Regions from separate parts of the Pseudonocardia sp. UM4_GMWB1 genome, predicted to be linked through region 1. Evidence: predicted binding sites of a transcription regulator. Region 1 holds the regulator's gene; each other region holds the start of a gene.
The links. The regulator LexA, encoded in region 1, represses DNA repair genes until DNA is damaged. The targets are predictions, from matches to a motif close to CGAACACGTGTTCG.
Positions count from the first base shown of each region.

Region 2: the regulator LexA is predicted to act here: its motif matches at 2,968-2,981, upstream of recA (recombinase RecA).
Region 3: the regulator LexA is predicted to act here: its motif matches at 2,372-2,385, upstream of DMP15_RS11990 (CoA transferase subunit A).

Region 1 covers NZ_QJPN01000001.1:2,113,113-2,118,852, forward strand. Annotated here, with positions in the region: gene dapF (diaminopimelate epimerase) at 1-190, shown strand, start outside; gene hflX (GTPase HflX) at 245-1,735, shown strand; gene DMP15_RS10305 (hypothetical protein) at 1,771-2,835, shown strand; gene lexA (transcriptional repressor LexA) at 2,866-3,624, opposite strand; gene DMP15_RS10315 (hypothetical protein) at 3,854-4,084, shown strand; gene DMP15_RS10320 (hypothetical protein) at 4,249-4,929, shown strand; gene nrdR (transcriptional regulator NrdR) at 5,448-5,740, shown strand, end outside.
Region 2 covers NZ_QJPN01000001.1:4,702,208-4,707,947, reverse strand. Annotated here, with positions in the region: gene DMP15_RS21970 (ATP-dependent helicase) at 1-527, opposite strand, end outside; gene DMP15_RS21965 (hypothetical protein) at 588-1,109, opposite strand; gene DMP15_RS21960 (MFS transporter) at 1,191-2,453, shown strand; gene DMP15_RS21955 (hypothetical protein) at 2,463-2,624, opposite strand; gene DMP15_RS21950 (DUF3046 domain-containing protein) at 2,703-2,897, shown strand; gene recA (recombinase RecA) at 3,156-4,208, shown strand; gene DMP15_RS21940 (regulatory protein RecX) at 4,211-5,428, shown strand.
Region 3 covers NZ_QJPN01000001.1:2,462,720-2,468,459, forward strand. Annotated here, with positions in the region: gene DMP15_RS11980 (cytochrome P450 family protein) at 1-867, shown strand, start outside; gene DMP15_RS11985 (3-oxoacid CoA-transferase subunit B) at 956-1,582, opposite strand; gene DMP15_RS11990 (CoA transferase subunit A) at 1,585-2,328, opposite strand; gene DMP15_RS11995 (MOSC domain-containing protein) at 2,633-3,535, opposite strand; gene DMP15_RS12000 (HAD hydrolase-like protein) at 3,702-4,349, opposite strand; gene DMP15_RS12005 (lyase family protein) at 4,424-5,575, shown strand; gene DMP15_RS12010 (IclR family transcriptional regulator domain-containing protein) at 5,572-5,740, shown strand, end outside.

The sequences.
Region 1 (5,740 bases):
CGCCGTCGCCGCGCTGCGGCACGCCGGGCACTCCGCCGGCGACGTGCAGGTCACCGTCCCGGGCGGGCTGCTGCGGGTGACGGTGGAGGCGGGTACCGACGAACGGACCGGGCCCACGACGCTGCACGGCCCGGCCGTACTGCTCGCGTCCGGGGAGCTGGACCGGGCGTGGTGGGACGCGCCCGCCTGAGCGTCGCGAATCCGGGCGGACACGGGCCCCGCGACGTGGGAGGATGGGGTCAAGATGACTGATGCCCACACGCACCCCTCCGTGACCCCCTCCGCGTCGAACCCGGTTCCGACGGGTGGCGAGCTCGACCTGGAGGAGCGCACGTCGCTGCGCCGGATCCACGGGCTGTCCACCGAGCTCACCGACATCACCGAGGTCGAGTACCGCAAGCTCCAGCTGGAGCGGGTCGTGCTCGTCGGCGTCTGGACCGAGGGCACGGCCGAGCAGGCCGAGAACTCGATGACCGAGCTGGCCCGCCTCGCCGAGACCGCCGGTTCCGAGGTGATGGACGGCCTCGTCCAGCGCCGCTCCAGCCCGGACCCGGCCACGTTCATCGGCTCCGGCAAGGTCGAGGAGCTGCTCGGAACCGTCCGCGCCACCGGCGCCGACACCGTGATCTGCGACGGCGAGCTGTCACCCGGTCAGCTCCGCCAGCTGGAGGAGCGGCTCAAGGTCAAGGTCATCGACCGGACCGCGCTGATCCTCGACATCTTCGCCCAGCACGCCCGTTCGCGGGACGGCAAGGCCCAGGTCGAGCTCGCGCAGCTGTCCTACCTGCTGCCGCGGCTGCGCGGCTGGGGTGAGGCGCTGTCCCGGCAGGTCGGTGGCCGCGCCGCGGGCGGTGTCGGTATCGGTGGCCGTGGCCCCGGTGAGACGAAGATCGAGCTGGACCGGCGCCGGATCCGCGCGCGCATGTCGAAGCTGCGCCGCGAGATCGGTGCGATGCGCCAGGTCCGCGAGACCCAGCGCGGCAGCCGTCGCCGCAACGAGATCCCGTCGGTCGCGATCGTCGGCTACACCAACGCGGGCAAGTCGAGCCTGCTCAACCAGCTCACCGACGCCGGCGTGCTGGTGCAGGACGCGCTGTTCGCGACGCTGGACCCGACCACCCGCAAGGCGCAGACGCCCGACGGGCACGAGTACACCCTCACCGACACCGTCGGGTTCGTGCGGCACCTGCCGCACCAGCTCGTCGAGGCGTTCCGCTCCACGCTGGAGGAGGCCGCCCGGGCCGACCTGCTGGTGCACGTCGTCGACGGGTCCGACCCGCTGCCCGACGACCAGATCGCCGCGGTCCGCCAGGTGCTCGTCGAGGTCGGTGAGGCTGCGGGCGACACGATGCCGCCCGAGCTGCTCGTGATCAACAAGACCGATGCGGCCGGTGACCTCGCGCTGGCCCGGCTGCGGCACGCCCAGCCGGACGCGGTGTTCGTCTCCGCGCACAGCGGTGACGGGATCCGCCGGCTCCGGGAGCGCATCGCCGAGCGACTGCCGCGCCCGGAGTACGAGGTCGACCTCCTGCTGCCCTACACCGAGGGTGCGCTGGTCGCGCGGCTGCACGACGACGGCGAGATCCTCGCCGAGGAACACACCGCCGACGGCACCCGGATCCGGGCGCGGGTGAAGCCCGAACTGGGCACCGCGGTGCTGCCGTTCGCGGTGGCGGGCTCGGCCCTGCCGACGGGGGCCGGCACCGACCTGCCGGCGACGGCGGCGGGCCACTGAGCGTCCCACCGGCCGGGCGGCCGGGCCCCGGGATCGTGGCCCGCCGCCTGGCCACGGTCCTCTGCCTGACCGGTGCGCTCACGGGTGCGGCCGCGTCGCCGCCCGGGGCGATCCCGGCCTGCTCGATCGGCGACCCGCGGCTGGCGGAGCTGTCCGGGCTGGTCGCCGAGGGCCCGCCCGGCGCCGCCCCGCAGCGTTACCACACCATCGTCGACGGCGGCGGGACCGCGCGGGCGTTCACCCTGGACCCCGTCGGCTGTGCGGTCACCGGGACCCGGCAGGCCGACGTCCCGGTCACCGACGTCGAGGACCTCGGCCTCGGACCGGGCGGGGAGCTGTGGCTCGCCGACACCGGCGACAACGGGGCGCGGCGCGGCTCGGTCCGGCTCGTCGTGCTGCCCCCGGCCGGGCCGCCACGGGTGCACGACCTCGTCTACCCCGACGGTCCGCGCGACGTCGAGGCACTGCTGGTCGGCGACGACGGCGTGCCCTTGCTGGTCGACAAGACCACCGGGGCCGCCGGGGTCTACCGGGCCGCCGCGCCGCTGCACGACGGCGGGGACCCGGTGGAGCTGCGCCGGGTGGCACAGGTCGTGCTGCCCTGGTCCGGCACCGGCGGCGGGCCGCTCGGGGCCGCCGGGGCGCGCACGGTCACCGGCGGCGGGGTCTCGCCGGCCGGGGCCGACGGCGGGCGCGCCGCCGTGCTGCGGACCTACACCGACGCCTGGGTGTTCCCGCTGCCCGCCGGCGGACCGGCGACGGCCGACGCGCTGGTCGCGGCCCTGGACGGGGCACCGCTTCCGGTGCCGTTGCCGGGAGAGGCCCAGGGCGAGGCGGTCGCCCCGGACGGCCGGGGCGCGCTGCACTCCGGGAGCGAGGCGCGGAGCCTGACCGCGGCGGCGATCACGGTCGTCCCGGGCGCGGTGACCGCGGCGACCGTTCCGCAGGCACCGGTCGTCCCTCAGCCCGCCGAGGTGCCGGAGTACCGCACGTACCCGTCGTGGCTGCCTGCCGCGGGCGGGGCCGCGGCGCTCGGGGCGCTGCTGATCGCCGGCGCCGTCGCGATGTCCCTGCACGGACGGCGCCGCCGGTCCCGCTGATCGCGGGGCCCGGGGCGCCGTCCGAGGCGGTCAGAGGCGGCGCAGGACCGCCACGACGCGGCCCAGGATCGACGCGTCGTCACCCGGGATCGGGTCGTAGGCGTCGTTCGCGGGCATCAGCCAGATGTGCCCGTCCTTGCGGCGGAACGTCTTCACGGTCGCCTCACCGTCGATCATCGCGGCCACGACCTCGCCCTGCTCGGCCACCGGCTGCTGGCGCACGACGACCCAGTCGCCGTCGGTGATCGCGGCGTCGACCATCGAGTCGCCCTTGACGTTGAGCAGGAACAGCGTGCCCTCGCCGACGATCTCGCGCGGCAGCGGGAACACGTCCTGCACGGCCTGCTCGGCCAGGATCGGGCCACCGGCGGCGATGTCGCCGATGAGCGGCACGAACGCCGGCGCCGGCCGCGCGGAACGCAGATCGGCGGTGTCGGTGTCGGAGTCCGCCCCGTCGGTACCGGCGATCTGCTCCGGGCTGCGGACGTCGACCGCGCGGGTGCGGTTCGGGTCGCGCCGGAGGAAGCCCTTGCGCTCCAGGGTGCGGAGCTGGTGGTGCACCGACGAGGTGGACGTGAGGCCCACCGCGTCACCGATCTCGCGGACGCTGGGCGGGTAGCCGTACCGGTCCACCCAGTCCCGGATGACGGCCAGGACCTTCTTCTGCCGCGGGGTCAGGCCGCGGGTGTCGGCCGCGGGGTCGGGGAACTCCCGGACCTTCGCGGATCCCCGGTCCGCGGCGGTGCCGGTCACGCCGGGACCACCGTGTCCGGTGTCGTCCGCTGCCATCGCATTCGCCTCCTCGGGGTACTTACGGCGACGACCCTAGCCGCCACGATCCCGTTCGCCAAACATGCGTTCGAAGTCGCCCGGGGCGTGTCGTGGATTCCGTCGGGCCGCGGTGGTACAACATCGCACAGGCGTTCGATCGAACGCGGGTTCGATCGGACGCGGTCCGCGTCGCCGTCCGGCCGCGCGGGGGCGACCGGCAGCGGGAACGGCAGCGGGGGTGGCGATCGTGGGTTCGGCGGTCATCGGGGACGTGACGGTCATCGGGCGGGTCGCGGTGCGCACCACGACCGACGGAGTGCGGCCCGGCCGGGCGCCGGGCGTCGTGCGCCGTGCGGTGGGCGCATCGGGTGTCCTGCTCGCCTCGGCGGCCGCGGTCGTCGCGCTCGGGGTGCTCGCCGACGTCGCGGTCGCCACCCACGGCCCGGCCGGGCCGCCCGCGGCCGCCGCACCACGCTGAGAACGTCCCCGGCACGGGGGAGGGCCTGCGGGAACGCGGTCGTTGTCGGTGTCGGGTGCTACACCGCTCGTACGCCCGTTCGACCGGGCTCGGGGAAGGGCCGGTCGGGAGCGGGGGAGACGAGACCCGCCCGGGGGACGGGCGGTCCGACGGCAGGAGGAACCATGCGAGAGCTCGACGAGCGGATCCGCGACCACGGCGCGGTCGGCTGCCTGACCGGCGCCCCGGCGCCCGGCACCCCCACCTCGCGCGCCCGGCGCGCCGCCCGGGAGCGGGTGCGGGCCGCCGACGGTCTCGCCGGTGTGGCCGGTGCCGGCCCGTCGGCCGCCGCGCGCGCGGCCCACCGGTGGGCGGCCCACGGGGCGCACGAGCGCGCACTGGCCGAGTCGGTGGCCCGTCATCCCGCCGCCCGTTCCCGGCGCGCTCCGGCGTCCGGTGCCCGAGGGGCCGGTGTCCCGGTGTCCGGTCCCGCCGGCGGTCCGAATCTCGCGGTCCGGACGCCCCGCTGCACCACCGCGGACCCGGCCCCGAGTGCGACGGCGACCCTGACGCGGCCCGCATCGACCCTGACGCGGCCCGCGCCGGCCGTGGCGCCGCCCCGTCCCCGGTCGGTGGCCGTGCCGGCACCGCGTACCGTCCGTCCGCCGTCCCGGCGCTGCCTGGTCCCGGCGCGGCCGCGCCCGGCCCGCAGCCGCGCCGGCGGGCGCCTGGAGCGGTTCCTCGCCGGGGTCGCGGCCCTGCTGTGCGCGACGACCGCGGTGGTGGCGCTCGGGCTGCTGGGCGACGCGGCGGCGGGCTGGAACGCCCCCGCGGCGGCCGTGCCGTCGATCGGCGCCGTGCGCTGACGTCGGCCGGCGCCGCGCAGCGCGACGCCGCACCCCGTGGTGCGCACGGTTGTGCGCTGCGGGCGGCCCGAGGTGGTGACGGTGCGGAGCGCCGGACGCGGTGTCGGCGGCGCATCGGGTGACGGCGTGCACGGGGGTGGTGCGCGGGTGTCGGACGTGGTCGCCGGGATGTCGCCGGGGGAGTCGGCGACGTGCCGCCGGGCGCGTCCGCAGGGCGTGTCCCCGCATCGGGTGGCCGCCGGTCGCGGTCCCTCCGGCGCGACGGGCGGCGCTGCCCGCGACGTTTCTCCGCGCCACCAGCGCCGATGCCCCGCTGCATGATCGTCGGCGACGGACCGGTCGCGGAACGTGGTGTGCGAGGCTCGGATCCCGATCGGGCGAAGCTCGGCGTGGCACCGGGCCCGGGATGGCGTACCCCTAGATGTAGGGGTTACATTGGTGTCGTTCCGCCACAGCTTGGGGGGACAGATTGCTGCGGAGAGTTTCCGGAACGTCACGGAAGAGGGGTGTGAGCGTCCATGCGCTGCCCGTTCTGCCGACACCCGGACTCCCGCGTGATCGACTCCCGGACCGCCGACGACGGGACCTGTACCCGCCGGCGCCGGTCCTGCACCTCGTGCGGACGACGGTTCACCACGGTCGAGGAGGCCGTGCTCGCCGTCGTCAAGCGCAGCGGGGTGACCGAGCCCTTCAGCCGGCAGAAGGTCGTCGGCGGGGTTCGGCGGGCGTGCCAGGGCCGGCCGGTCGACGAGGACGACCTGCAACAGCTCGCTCACCGGGTCGAGGAGACGGTGCGGGCGCGCGGGGCGGC
Region 2 (5,740 bases), 2.6 Mb from region 1:
ACGGCGTGCACCTCGTCGAGGATCACCGTCGTCACCCCGCGCAGGGACTCCCGCGCGGCCGAGGTGAGCAGCAGGAACAGCGACTCCGGGGTGGTGACCAGCACGTCCGGCGGGGTGCGCTGGAACTGGCGTCGCTCGTCGGCCGGGGTGTCGCCGGTGCGCATCCCGACGGTGATGTCGGGGACCGGCTCGTCGAGCCGCTGCGCGGCCTGGCGGATGCCGGTCAGCGGCGAGCGCAGGTTGCGCTGCACGTCGACGGCGAGGGCCTTGAGCGGCGAGACGTAGAGGACCCGGCAGCGGTGCTTCGGCTCGGCGGGCGGCGGGGTGGCGGCGAGCCGGTCCAGCGCCCAGAGGAACGCGGCGAGGGTCTTGCCGGACCCGGTCGGCGCGACGACGAGCGCGTTGCGCCCGGCCTGCGCCGCGGACCAGGCGCCCTCCTGGGCCGCCGTGGGCGCGGCGAAGGCCCCCTCGAACCACTGGCGGGTGGCGGGGGAGAAGCCCTCGAGTGCGGTCACGCCGACCATCATGCGGGTGGGGTCCGACAGTCACCCGTCGAGCGCCCGTCGGACCGGGCGTGACCTGCGACGTCAGCGGGCGGCGTCGGCCCTCGTGCGGGGCCAGACCTCCGCGGTGTCCTCGGCCGGGAACTCGGCGACGACCGCCGCGACCGTCCAGACCATCGACGCCAGGAAGTCCACGCCCAGCGCGTCGACGTAGTGCGAGGTCTCGCGGGCGTCGGCCGGGTCGACGAGCGGGGCGACCGTGTAGCGGGCCCGGGCCGCGTAGCGCGGGCCCAGGTTGCTCCCGATCCAGCCCAGTGCCCGCTCGGAGCGGTCGTCGTGGTCGGCCAGCGCGGTGCGGGCGGCGTCGTACCAGTCGGCCAGCACCAGGAAGGCCAGCGACCAGCCGGGCGGGGTGGCGTCCGGCGGCATGTCCCGGTCGACCGCGGTCAGCCTGCGCACGGCGAACCGGGCCGGGTCGGGCCCCGGCGCGGCGAGGGTCTCGCGCACCGCTCCGGCCAGCACGTCGGAGACCATGCGGTAGGCGTTCTGCAGCTCCGCGTCGTCCGTACCCGCCGACCTGCGTGTGTTCGGGGTCGTGCCCGCCATGTCCACCGTCCTCCGCTCGCGTGGCCGGGCCGGAGCGTAACGCCCTGGCGCGCGGCGGTCGTGGCACGGCAGCATCCGTCCGTGACCGCCGCACCCGACGCCGCCTCCCCGCCGCAGGACCCCGCCCAGCCCCGCCTGCTGGCGGTGCTCGCGATCGGGCAGGTGCTCGGCGGGACGGCCGTGGCGACCTCGATCGCCGCGAGCTCGCTGGTCGCGTCCCGGCTGTCCGGCTCGCCCGCGGTCGGTGGCGTCGCGTCGACGGCGAGCGTGCTGGGCGCGGCGGGTGCGGCCGCCGTCGTCGCACGCGTGGCCCAGGCCCGGGGACGGCGTCCCGCGCTGGTCGGCGGTCACCTGGTGGGACTGCTCGGCGCGGTCGGTGCGGTCGTCGCGGTCACGACCGGCTCGCTGGCGCTGCTGCTGGTGTCGTTGCTGCTGATCGGTTCGGGGACGGCGGTCGGGCTCGCCGCGCGCTACGCCGCCACCGACCTGGCCGCGCCGGCGCGGGCCGGCCGCGCGCTCGCGCTGGTGGTGTGGGCGACGACGGTCGGTGCGGTCGCCGGGCCGAACCTGCTCGGTCCGCTGGACGCCGTGGCCGTGTCGGCCGGGCTGCCCGGTGTCGCCGGTCCGTACCTGCTCTGCGCGGTCGCGTTCGCCCTGGCGGCCCTGACCGGGTGGCTGGGTCTGCGGCCCGACCCGCTGCTGCGGGCCCGGGAGCGCGCGGGGACCCCGGCCGGCGCGCCCGGGGCCGCGGCGGTGCGGCCGTGGGCGGTGCTGCGGGCCTCGCGCCCCGCGCTGCTCGGCGCGGTCGGCATCGTGCTCGGGCACGCGGTGATGGTCGGGCTGATGTCGATGACCCCGGTGCACATGGACCACGGCGGCGCGGCGCTGTCGGTCGTCGGGCTGGTGATCAGCCTGCACATCGCGGGGATGTACGCGCTCAGCCCGTTGTTCGGGTGGCTCGCCGACCGGCTCGGTCCGGCGCGGGTGCTGGCCGGTGCCGGGGTGCTGCTGCCGCTGGCGGGGGTGGTCTGCGCCCTCGCCGCGCCGACCTCGACCGGCCTGCTGTCGGTGGGCCTGGTGCTGCTCGGTCTGGGCTGGTCGGCAGCGGTGGTGGGCGGGTCGGCGCAGCTCACGGCGTCGCTGGCGGTGGCCGACCGGCCGCGGGTGCAGGGCTCGGTGGACGTGGCGATGAACCTGGTCGGCGCCGCCGCCGGGATCGTGGCCGGGGTGCTCGTGACGGTGTCGTCCTACGCGCTGCTCGGCGCGCTGGTGGTCGTGGCGACGGTGCCGTTCCTGCTGGTGGCAGCACGCTCGGCCCGCACGGGACGCCCGGCGGCCGGCTGAGCGGGACCCTCAGCGACGGCGCTGGTGGAGCCACCAGCGCACCAGCACGACCAGCGCGGACAGCAGCGCGAGCAGCGACACGACCTGCCACGCCAGGGGCGACCCGATGCCGGTCGTCGCGAGGACCTCGTCGGCGACGTCGACCGGGACGGTCGCGAGCAGTTCGGACATATCACCCAGGCTACCGGCTCCGGGGCCGTCAACGGGCGGACACCACACGGAACGGGTGACCCGTCTACCCTCGCGGGCGTGCGACTGAGCCACTTCCGGGAACTGATGGAGGGCGAGTTCGGGCCGGTGCGGGCGGCGTCGCTGTCCCGCGACCACGTCTTCGCCGACCTCGGCGGCCGGACCGTCGAGCAGGCGATCGAGGCAGGTCTCGACCTGCGCCGGGTCTGGCGCGCGGTCTGCGCGGCCTACGAGGTCCCACCCGCACGGCGGTAGCGGCGCCCGGGCGGTCGTGGTGACCGCTCGGCTCCCGTGGGTGCCCGGTCGGCGTGTCGCGGTGTCGGATCGAACGCGTGTTCGTCTACGGTTCCGCCAGGGCTCGCGGTACCGGTCCTGCGGCGCGGTGTCGGACGAGTTGTCCACAGGCGCCGATCCGGGCCCGTAACTGTCAGGGGTACCCCATACCGTTGTGGTGTGCCTCCCCGAAAGACACCAGCAGGACCCGATCGTCGACCACCAGCGAGGAGTCAAGAGATGTCCGCTCCGGACCGCGGCAAGGCGCTCGAACTCGCCCTCGCCCAGATCGAGAAGAACCACGGCAAGGGATCGGTGATGCGCCTGGGCGACCAGACCCGCGTCCCGATCAGTGCCATCTCCACGGGCTCCATCGCGCTCGACGTCGCGCTCGGCGTCGGGGGCATCCCGCGCGGCCGCGTCGTCGAGATCTACGGCCCGGAGTCCAGCGGCAAGACGACCGTCGCGCTGCACGCCGTCGCGAGCGCGCAGGCCGCCGGAGGCGTCGCGGCGTTCATCGACGCCGAGCACGCGCTCGACCCGGAGTACGCCAAGGCGCTCGGCGTCGACACCGACGACCTGCTGGTCTCCCAGCCGGACACCGGTGAGCAGGCGCTGGAGATCGCGGACATGCTGATCCGCTCCGGCGCGCTCGACATCATCGTCATCGACTCGGTGGCCGCGCTCGTGCCGCGCGCCGAGATCGAGGGCGAGATGGGCGACAGCCATGTCGGCCTGCAGGCCCGGCTGATGAGCCAGGCGCTGCGGAAGATCACCGGTGCGCTCAGCAACTCCGGCACCACCGCGATCTTCATCAACCAGCTGCGCGAGAAGATCGGCGTGATGTTCGGGTCCCCGGAGACCACGACCGGTGGTAAGGCGCTGAAGTTCTACGCGTCGGTCCGCATGGACATCCGCCGCATCGAGACCCTGAAGGACGGCACCGACATGGTCGGCAGCCGGACCCGGGTCAAGGTCGTGAAGAACAAGGTGGCCCCGCCGTTCAAGCAGGCGGAGTTCGACGTGCTCTACGGCGTCGGCATCTCCAAGGAGGGTTCGCTGATCGACGTGGGCGTCGAGCAGGGGATCATCCGCAAGTCCGGTGCCTGGTACACCTACGAGGGCGACCAGATGGGGCAGGGCAAGGAGAACGCCCGCAAGTTCCTCAAGGAGAACCCGGACGTCGCCGCCGAGGTCGAGAAGCGCATCAAGGAGAAGCTGGGGATCGGCGCCGTCGTCGACGCAGAGGAGACCAGCCCGGTCGAGCCCCTCCCGGCCCCGGTCGACTTCTGAGCGTGACCGGCGAGCGCGACGGGTCCGGAGGCACGTCCGGACGGGACGGTGCGGAGCCGACCAGGCCCCGCACCGTCCCGCTCGACGACCTGTTCGGCGTGACCCCGTCGGTCACCGACGAGCAGGATCCGCCCGCGATCCGGACCGCCGACCCGACCGGCGGTGAGCCGGACGAGTCCGTCGCCGAGCCCTCGGGGGTCCCCGGCTGGGACACGAGCCCCCACCAGGTCTCGTTCGCCGCGCTGAGCGGTGCCGACGAGGCCCCCACGACGGCGACCGAACCGCCGGTTGCCTGGTCCACGGGACCGGCGGCGGACGGCGCGACGGACGGGGCGGCGGCCCCCGCCCCGGTCCGCAGGCTGACCCTCGACGACCCCGACCCCCACCCCGACCCGGCTTCCGGTGGGAGCGCCGACGACGGCGTCGACGATGCGGGACCCGGCTCACCCCGTGTGGTCTCCTTCGAGGAGCTGTCCGGACGGGGCGCCCGCCGCAGCGGACCCCGTCGCGACCGCGCGACCCCGCGTCGGCGTCCGGCCGCCGCGGCAGGCGCGACCGACCGGGACGCCACGGCCGCCGTGCCCGAGGGCACCGGGCCGGACCCGGTCGAGGAGAGCACCACCCCCCGTGGCCGGCGCCGCGGAGAGGGCCGTGGCCGGGGGAGACGTCGGGGTGAGGACGTCACCCCACGCGTCGAGACACCGCAGGAGCAGGAGACCCGCGCCCGCGACATCTGCCTGCGCCTGCTCACCGACCGCGCCCGCACGGTCAAGGAGCTCGGCGACGCGCTGCGTCGCAAGGAGGTCCCCGACGAGGTCGCGCACCGCGTCCTCGACCGGTTCGACGAGGTCGGACTCGTCGACGACCAGGCCTTCGCCGAACAGTGGGTCCGGTCCCGCCACCGCCACCGCGGCCTCGGCAAGCGGGCGATCGCGATGGAGCTGCACCGCAAGGGCGTCGACCGCGAGATCGCCGACGAGGCGCTCACCGGCATCGACGACGACTCCGAACGCGACCGGGCCCGCGAGCTCGTCGTACGGCGGCTGCGGAGCCTGCCCGTCGGGAGCCGCGAGGAGCGGCAGTCCAGCGCCCGCAAGCTGGTCGGCATGCTCGCGCGCAAGGGTTACGGGCCCGGGGTCGCCTACGGGGTGGTCAAGGAGGAGATCGCCGCCGCCGGTGCGGAGGCCGACGAGCTGGGCGAGGCCCCGCCCGAGGACTGACCGTCCCGGGACGGGGCCCCCGCCCGGTCACGACCGCACCACGCGCCCTCCCGGGCAGCGGGGCGACCGCCGCGACCCCCGCGCCCGCCGCGACCGGCGGCGTCGTCGCCGGGTCGGACAGCGCACCCGGAGCCCGCGGGATCCCGCCGGCCGGGGTACCGCCCTCGGACGGCGCGTCCACGGCGCACTGGAGCTGCTCCAGGCCGGTGACCAGCCAGTTCAGCCCGTGGTCGCGGGCCCGCTCGGCGGTCGCCTCGACCGGCCCGGTACCGGGGGCGCAGCCGACGTCACGGCGCCCACCCCGGCGCCCGC
Region 3 (5,740 bases), 350 kb from region 1:
CAGCCCCGGGTCGAGGAGATCACCCAGGAGCTGCTCGACGCGCTGCCCGCCGAGGGTCCCGTCGACCTCATGCGCCAGTACGCGTTCCTCGTCCCGGTTCTGGTCATCTGCGAGCTGCTGGGGGTTCCCGCCGAGGACCGCGACATGTTCTCGGCGTGGTCGTCGGTGATGGTCGACGACTCCCCGCAGGAGGAGAAGTTCGCCGCGATGGGCAGCCTGAACGGCTACCTCGCCGAGCTGATCGAGCGCAAGCGCACCGAGCCCGACGACGCCCTGCTGTCCGGCCTGCTCGCCGTCAGCGACGCCGACGGCGACCGCCTGTCGGCCGAGGAGCTCGTCGCCATGGCGACGCTGCTGCTCATCGCCGGGCACGAGACCACGGTCAACCTGATCGGCAACGGCGTGCTCGCCCTGCTGACCCACCCCGAGCAGCGCGCCCGGCTGCAGGCCGACCCGTCGTTGATCACCTCGGCGGTGGAGGAGTTCCTGCGCTTCGAGTCCCCGGTCTCCAATGCCCCGATGCGGTTCGCCAGCGAGGACGTCGAGTACTCCGGGGTGACCATCCCGGCCGGGTCGACCGTCATGCTCGGCCTCGCCGCGGCGAACCGGGACCCGGAGTGGCTGGAGGACCCGGAGCGGCTCGACATCACCCGGGACTCGTCGTCGGGGGTGTTCTTCGGCCACGGCATCCACTTCTGCCTGGGCGCGCAGCTCGCGCGCACCGAGGGCCGGGTGGCGATCGGCAAGCTCATCGCCCAGCGGCCGGACCTGGCGCTGGCCGTCGAGCCGTCCGAGCTCGTGTACCGCGAGTCGACGCTGGTCCGGGGCCTGTCCCGGCTGCCGGTCACGCCGGGCGAGCCCGCCTGAGGGCGCCGCCGCCGGGCGCGACCGAGGGGGGTGCGCCCGGCGGGCGATGTCGGACCGGCGGGGCAGCCGTCGGTGCGGCGTGGCGGTGTCAGCGCAGCGGGGCGCCGGTCTTCTCCCGCACCTCGTCGGCGCTGACGCCGGGCGCGGTCTCGACCAGCTCGAGCCCGTCCGGCGTCACGTCGATCACCGCCAGGTCGGTGACGATCTTCGTGACGCAGCCCAGGCCGGTGATCGGCAGCGAGCACCGCTCGACGATCTTGGGGGACCCGTCCTTGGAGACGTGGTCCATCATCACGATCACCGAGCGCGCGCCGTGGACGAGGTCCATCGCCCCGCCCATCCCCTTGATCATCTTGCCGGGGATCGCCCAGTTCGCGAGGTCGCCGTTCGCGGCGACCTCCATCCCGCCCAGGACGGCGACGTCGAGCTTCCCGGCCCGGATCTGGCCGAAGCTCTCCGCGGAGCCGAAGAAGGCGGCGCCGTCGGCGACGGTGACGGTCTCCTTGCCGGCGTTGATGAGGTCGGCGTCGACCTCGTCGTCGGTGGGGTAGGGGCCGACGCCGAGGATCCCGTTCTCCGAGTGCAGGACGACCGTCCGGCCCTCGGGGATGTGTCCGGGCACCAGGGTCGGCATGCCGATGCCGAGGTTGACGTACGCGCCGTCGGGCAGCTCGGCCGCGACCCGGGCGGCCATCTCGTCACGGTTGAGGGCCATGGTCAACGCACCGTCCTGAACTCGACCGGCTTCTCGACGCCGGGGACGTGCAGCACGCGGTGCACGTGGATACCGGGGGTGTGCACCGCGTCGGGGTCGATCTCCCCGGGGTCGACCAGGTGTTCGACCTGGGCGATCGTGGTCCGCCCGGCCGCGGCGCAGTCCGGGTTGAAGTTGCGCGCCGCGCGCCGGAACACCAGGTTGCCGTGCCGGTCGCCCTTCCAGGCGTGGACGAGCGCGAAGTCCGGGGTGAGGGCGCGCTCGAGGACGTAGGTCACGCCGTCGAACTCGCGGGTCTCCTTCGCCGGGGACTCGACGGCGACCGAGCCGTCGGACGCGTAGCGCCAGGGCAGCCCGCCCTCGGCGACCAGCGTCCCGACCCCGGCCGGGGTGTAGAACGCCGGGATGCCCGCGCCGCCGGCCCGCAGCCGCTCGGCGAGCGTGCCCTGCGGGGTCAGCTCCAGCTCCAGCTCACCGGCCAGGTACTGGCGGGCGAACTCCTTGTTGTTGCCGACGTAGGAGCCGATCGTGCGCCGGATGCGCCCGGCGGCGAGCAGGGTGCCGAGGCCGAAGCCGTCGACGCCCAGGTTGTTCGAGATCGTCTCCAGGTCCGTCGCGCCCTGCTCCAGCAGTGCCGCGATCAGCACTGTCGGAACCCCGGACATGCCGAACCCGCCGACCGCGAGCGACGCCCCGTCGCCGATGTCGGCGACCGCGTCCGCGGCGGATGCCACCACCTTGTCCATCACGCACCTCCGTCGCCGACGACGGTACGCGGCGTACGACAGACGCACAAGCGTTCGCTGTGCGAACACCACCCGACAGGGCGGGACCCGTCGTTTGTGCGCCGAGGTGCAGCTCAGGGGTATCCGAGAGGCCGACCGGCCACCCCGGACCGCATCCCGGTGACGTCCCCGGGGCAGGGGGCGCCGTCCCGCGGTGTCGAGATGCAGCTCAGCGGGGCCCGAGGGTGCCCCGTACCCCGCTGAGCTGCATCTCGGCGACCGCCGCCGTCGCGGCGCACCGTCGGCCGGGCGGGCGCGGCGTGGGTCAGGCGGGGGCGGGGGCGGTGTGCGGGTCCCCGACGGCGATCTCCCCGCCTGCGGCTACCTCGGCGTAGACCCCGGCGCACGCCCAGACCCCGCCGACCTGCGGGATCTCGATGCGGTTGTTCTTCGCGATCGTCCGCAGGGTGTCCGGGTCGTCGGGCAGGTCGCCCTGGGGGAGCGTGGTCATGACGCAGCGCATGGTGGCGAAGGAGAACGTGATCCGGGCGTCGTCGCCCAGGGCGCTGGTGCTGCCGGGCCAGTCGTTCTCGACGAAGCCCGTCCCCTCGTCGCGCAGCACGATGTTGGGGCGGTAGCGGAGCGGGTCGAAGGTCGCGTCCGGGTTCAGCTCCCGGAGCCGGTCCAGGGTCGACTCGGTGAGCACGTGCAGCGACGACAGGTCGAAGAACGTGCCCGGCGCCCCGAACGCGGAGATGTCGAACCGGCTGATGATCTCGCCGGAGTCCTCGTGCCGGGTCGTCGTGTCCTCGATGAGCGTGCGCGGCGCGAGCTGCTGCGGGGTGAGGCCCTCGATGTCGGGCCACAGTTCCTCGAAGTAGCTGCCCTCCGGCGGCACCGAGATCAGCGACACGTCCCGGCCGAGCGCGGCGGACAGCGCGGCGTCCAGTCCCTCGTCGTCGCTGCGCAGGACCGAGCCGTCCGGAAAGGTGATCTCGACCGGAGGCAGCGGCTCCCCGGCCACCGGCTCGGCGACGAACCGGGCCGCGAAGCTGAGCAGGCCGAGCCAGCGCTTGGGCACCTTGGCGCTGGCGATGATCCCGGTCCCGTTGTCGAGCACCGCGTAGGCTCGGTCGCCCAGCAGCCCCCGTTCGGTGATGGTGGCCCGGGTCAGGGACTCCCCGAGCATCGACTTGACCGGATAGCGGTAGAGCGCGGCGACCGTCATGTCCGGTGTATAGCGGCCCGTCCGCATCTCCGGCACGGGCCGGACGGAGGGGTCCGCGGGGCGCGTCTCAGCTGAGGCCGTGACGGTCCCGAGCCGCCGCGGATGCGCTCCGGCCCGGGACCGGTTCACCCGGACGGTGCAGTGCGGGGGACGGCCGGGGCCGGGCTCAGCCGAGCAGGGCGACCCGCAGCGCGTCCGCCGAGGCGTACACGGTCTCCGCGCCGGCGGCCGCCAGCTCACCGGGCTCGGCGTAGCCCCAGCCCGCTCCGACACAACGGAGGCCGTGCTCGGCGGCGCCCTCGACGTCGTGCAGCCGGTCGCCGACCATCAGCGGCTCGTCCGCACCCGACGGCGACCCGAGCCGGCGCAGCGCCTCGGCGACGACGGCGCCCTTGGTCGGCCGGTCCGCGGCACGGGTGTCGCCGACGATCTCGGTGAACAGGTCGGTCCAGCCGTGGTGGGCGAGGATCTTCCGAGCGGACGGCTCCGCCTTGCTGGTGGCCAGTGCCATGGTCACGCCGGCCGCGGACAGTGCGCGCAGCAGCTCCTCCACACCCGGGTAGGGCGCGCAGTCCAGGCAGCCGTCCTCGTCCCCGTAGATCCGCCGGTACACCGGCAGCACGGCGGCGGTCCCCTCGTCGCCGAGGATCGGGGGCAGGCTGCGGTAGAGCGGCGGGCCGAGCAGGTGCGTGCCGAGCGCGGACTCGGGGACGTCCAGGCCCACCTCGTCGATCGCGCGGCGCATCGAGCCGAGGATGCCGGGGGCGGAGTCGACGAGGGTGCCGTCGAGGTCGAGCAGGATGTGGGTCAGCACGTCGGGTCATTCTGCCTCCCGGGAGACCCGGCCGACTCTTCTGCCCGACGGTCGCAGGTCGTACAGTTGTACGCATGGCGAACACGCTGCTCGGGCCGCTGTCCGGCACCGACCGGGTCGACGGCCTGCTCGACGACGGCGCGTGGATCGCCGCCCTGCTGGAGGTCGAACTGGCGCTGTCGGCGGTCGCCGCCGAGCAGGGCGCGGTCACCGAGCACGACGCCGACGCGGTGGAACGCGCCGTCGCCGCCGTCGCGGGCGTCGACCCGCACGCGCTGGCCGCCGAGTCGGTCGAGGGCGGCAACCCGGTGATCCCGCTGGTCAAGCGGCTCAAGGCGGCCGCGGCGCGGATCCAGCCCGGCGCGGAGCGCGCGGTGCACCCGGGCGCCACCAGCCAGGACGTCATGGACACCGCGCTGATGCTGCTGACCCGACGGGCCGGGCACCGCGTCGTCGCCGACCTCACCGCCTGCGCCGACGCCGCGGCCGCGCTCGCCGCCACCCACCGCGACACCCCGTGCGCCGCCCGCACCCTCGGCCAGCAGGCGCTGCCGACCACCTTCGGTCTCGTCGCCGCCACCTGGTGCACCGGGCTGGACCGGGCCCGCGCCGGCCTCGACCGGGTGCTCACCGCGCTGCCGGTCTCCTACGGCGGCGCCGCGGGCACCCTCGCGGCCGTCCACCCGCACGGCCCGGCCGTCGCCGACGCGCTGGCCGCGCGGCTCGGCCTCGCCCCGCAGGGCGTGCCGTGGCACACCGAACGCAGCCGCATCGGCGAGCTCGCCGGGGCGCTCGGCGTCGCCGCCGGGGCCTGCGCCAAGCCCGCGGGCGACGTCGTGCTGCTGTCCGCCACCGAGCTCGGCGAGGTGTCGGAGTCCGCGCCGGGGGACTCGTCGTCGATGCCGCACAAGCGCAACCCGGCCGCGGCCGTCACCGCCCGTGGCGCCGCGAAGCGCGCCCCCGGCCTGGTCGCGACGCTGCTCGCCGGCGCCGAGCAGGAGTTCCAGCGTGCCGCCGGTGCCTGGCACGCGGAGTGGGAGACGCTCGTCGCGCTGCTGCGGGTCACCGCCGGCGCCGCGGCCCGGCTGCGGGTGAGCCTGGACGGACTGCAGGTGCACCCCGAGGCGATGGCCCGCAACCTCGACCTCGCCGCGGGCGCCCAGGGCCACGGCACCGGGCACGCCGCCGACCTGGTCGACGCCGTCCTCGCCGGGCGGCCGGCGTGAGCACCCCGGAGGACGTGGGCGCCCCGCGCACCGAGCAGGTCCGCTCGCTGGCCCGCGGGCTGGCCGTCATCCGGTCCTTCGACGCGCAGCGCCCGCAGCAGACCCTCGCCGACGTCGCCCGTGCCACCGGGCTCACCCGCGCCGCGGCGCGCCGGTTCCTGCTCA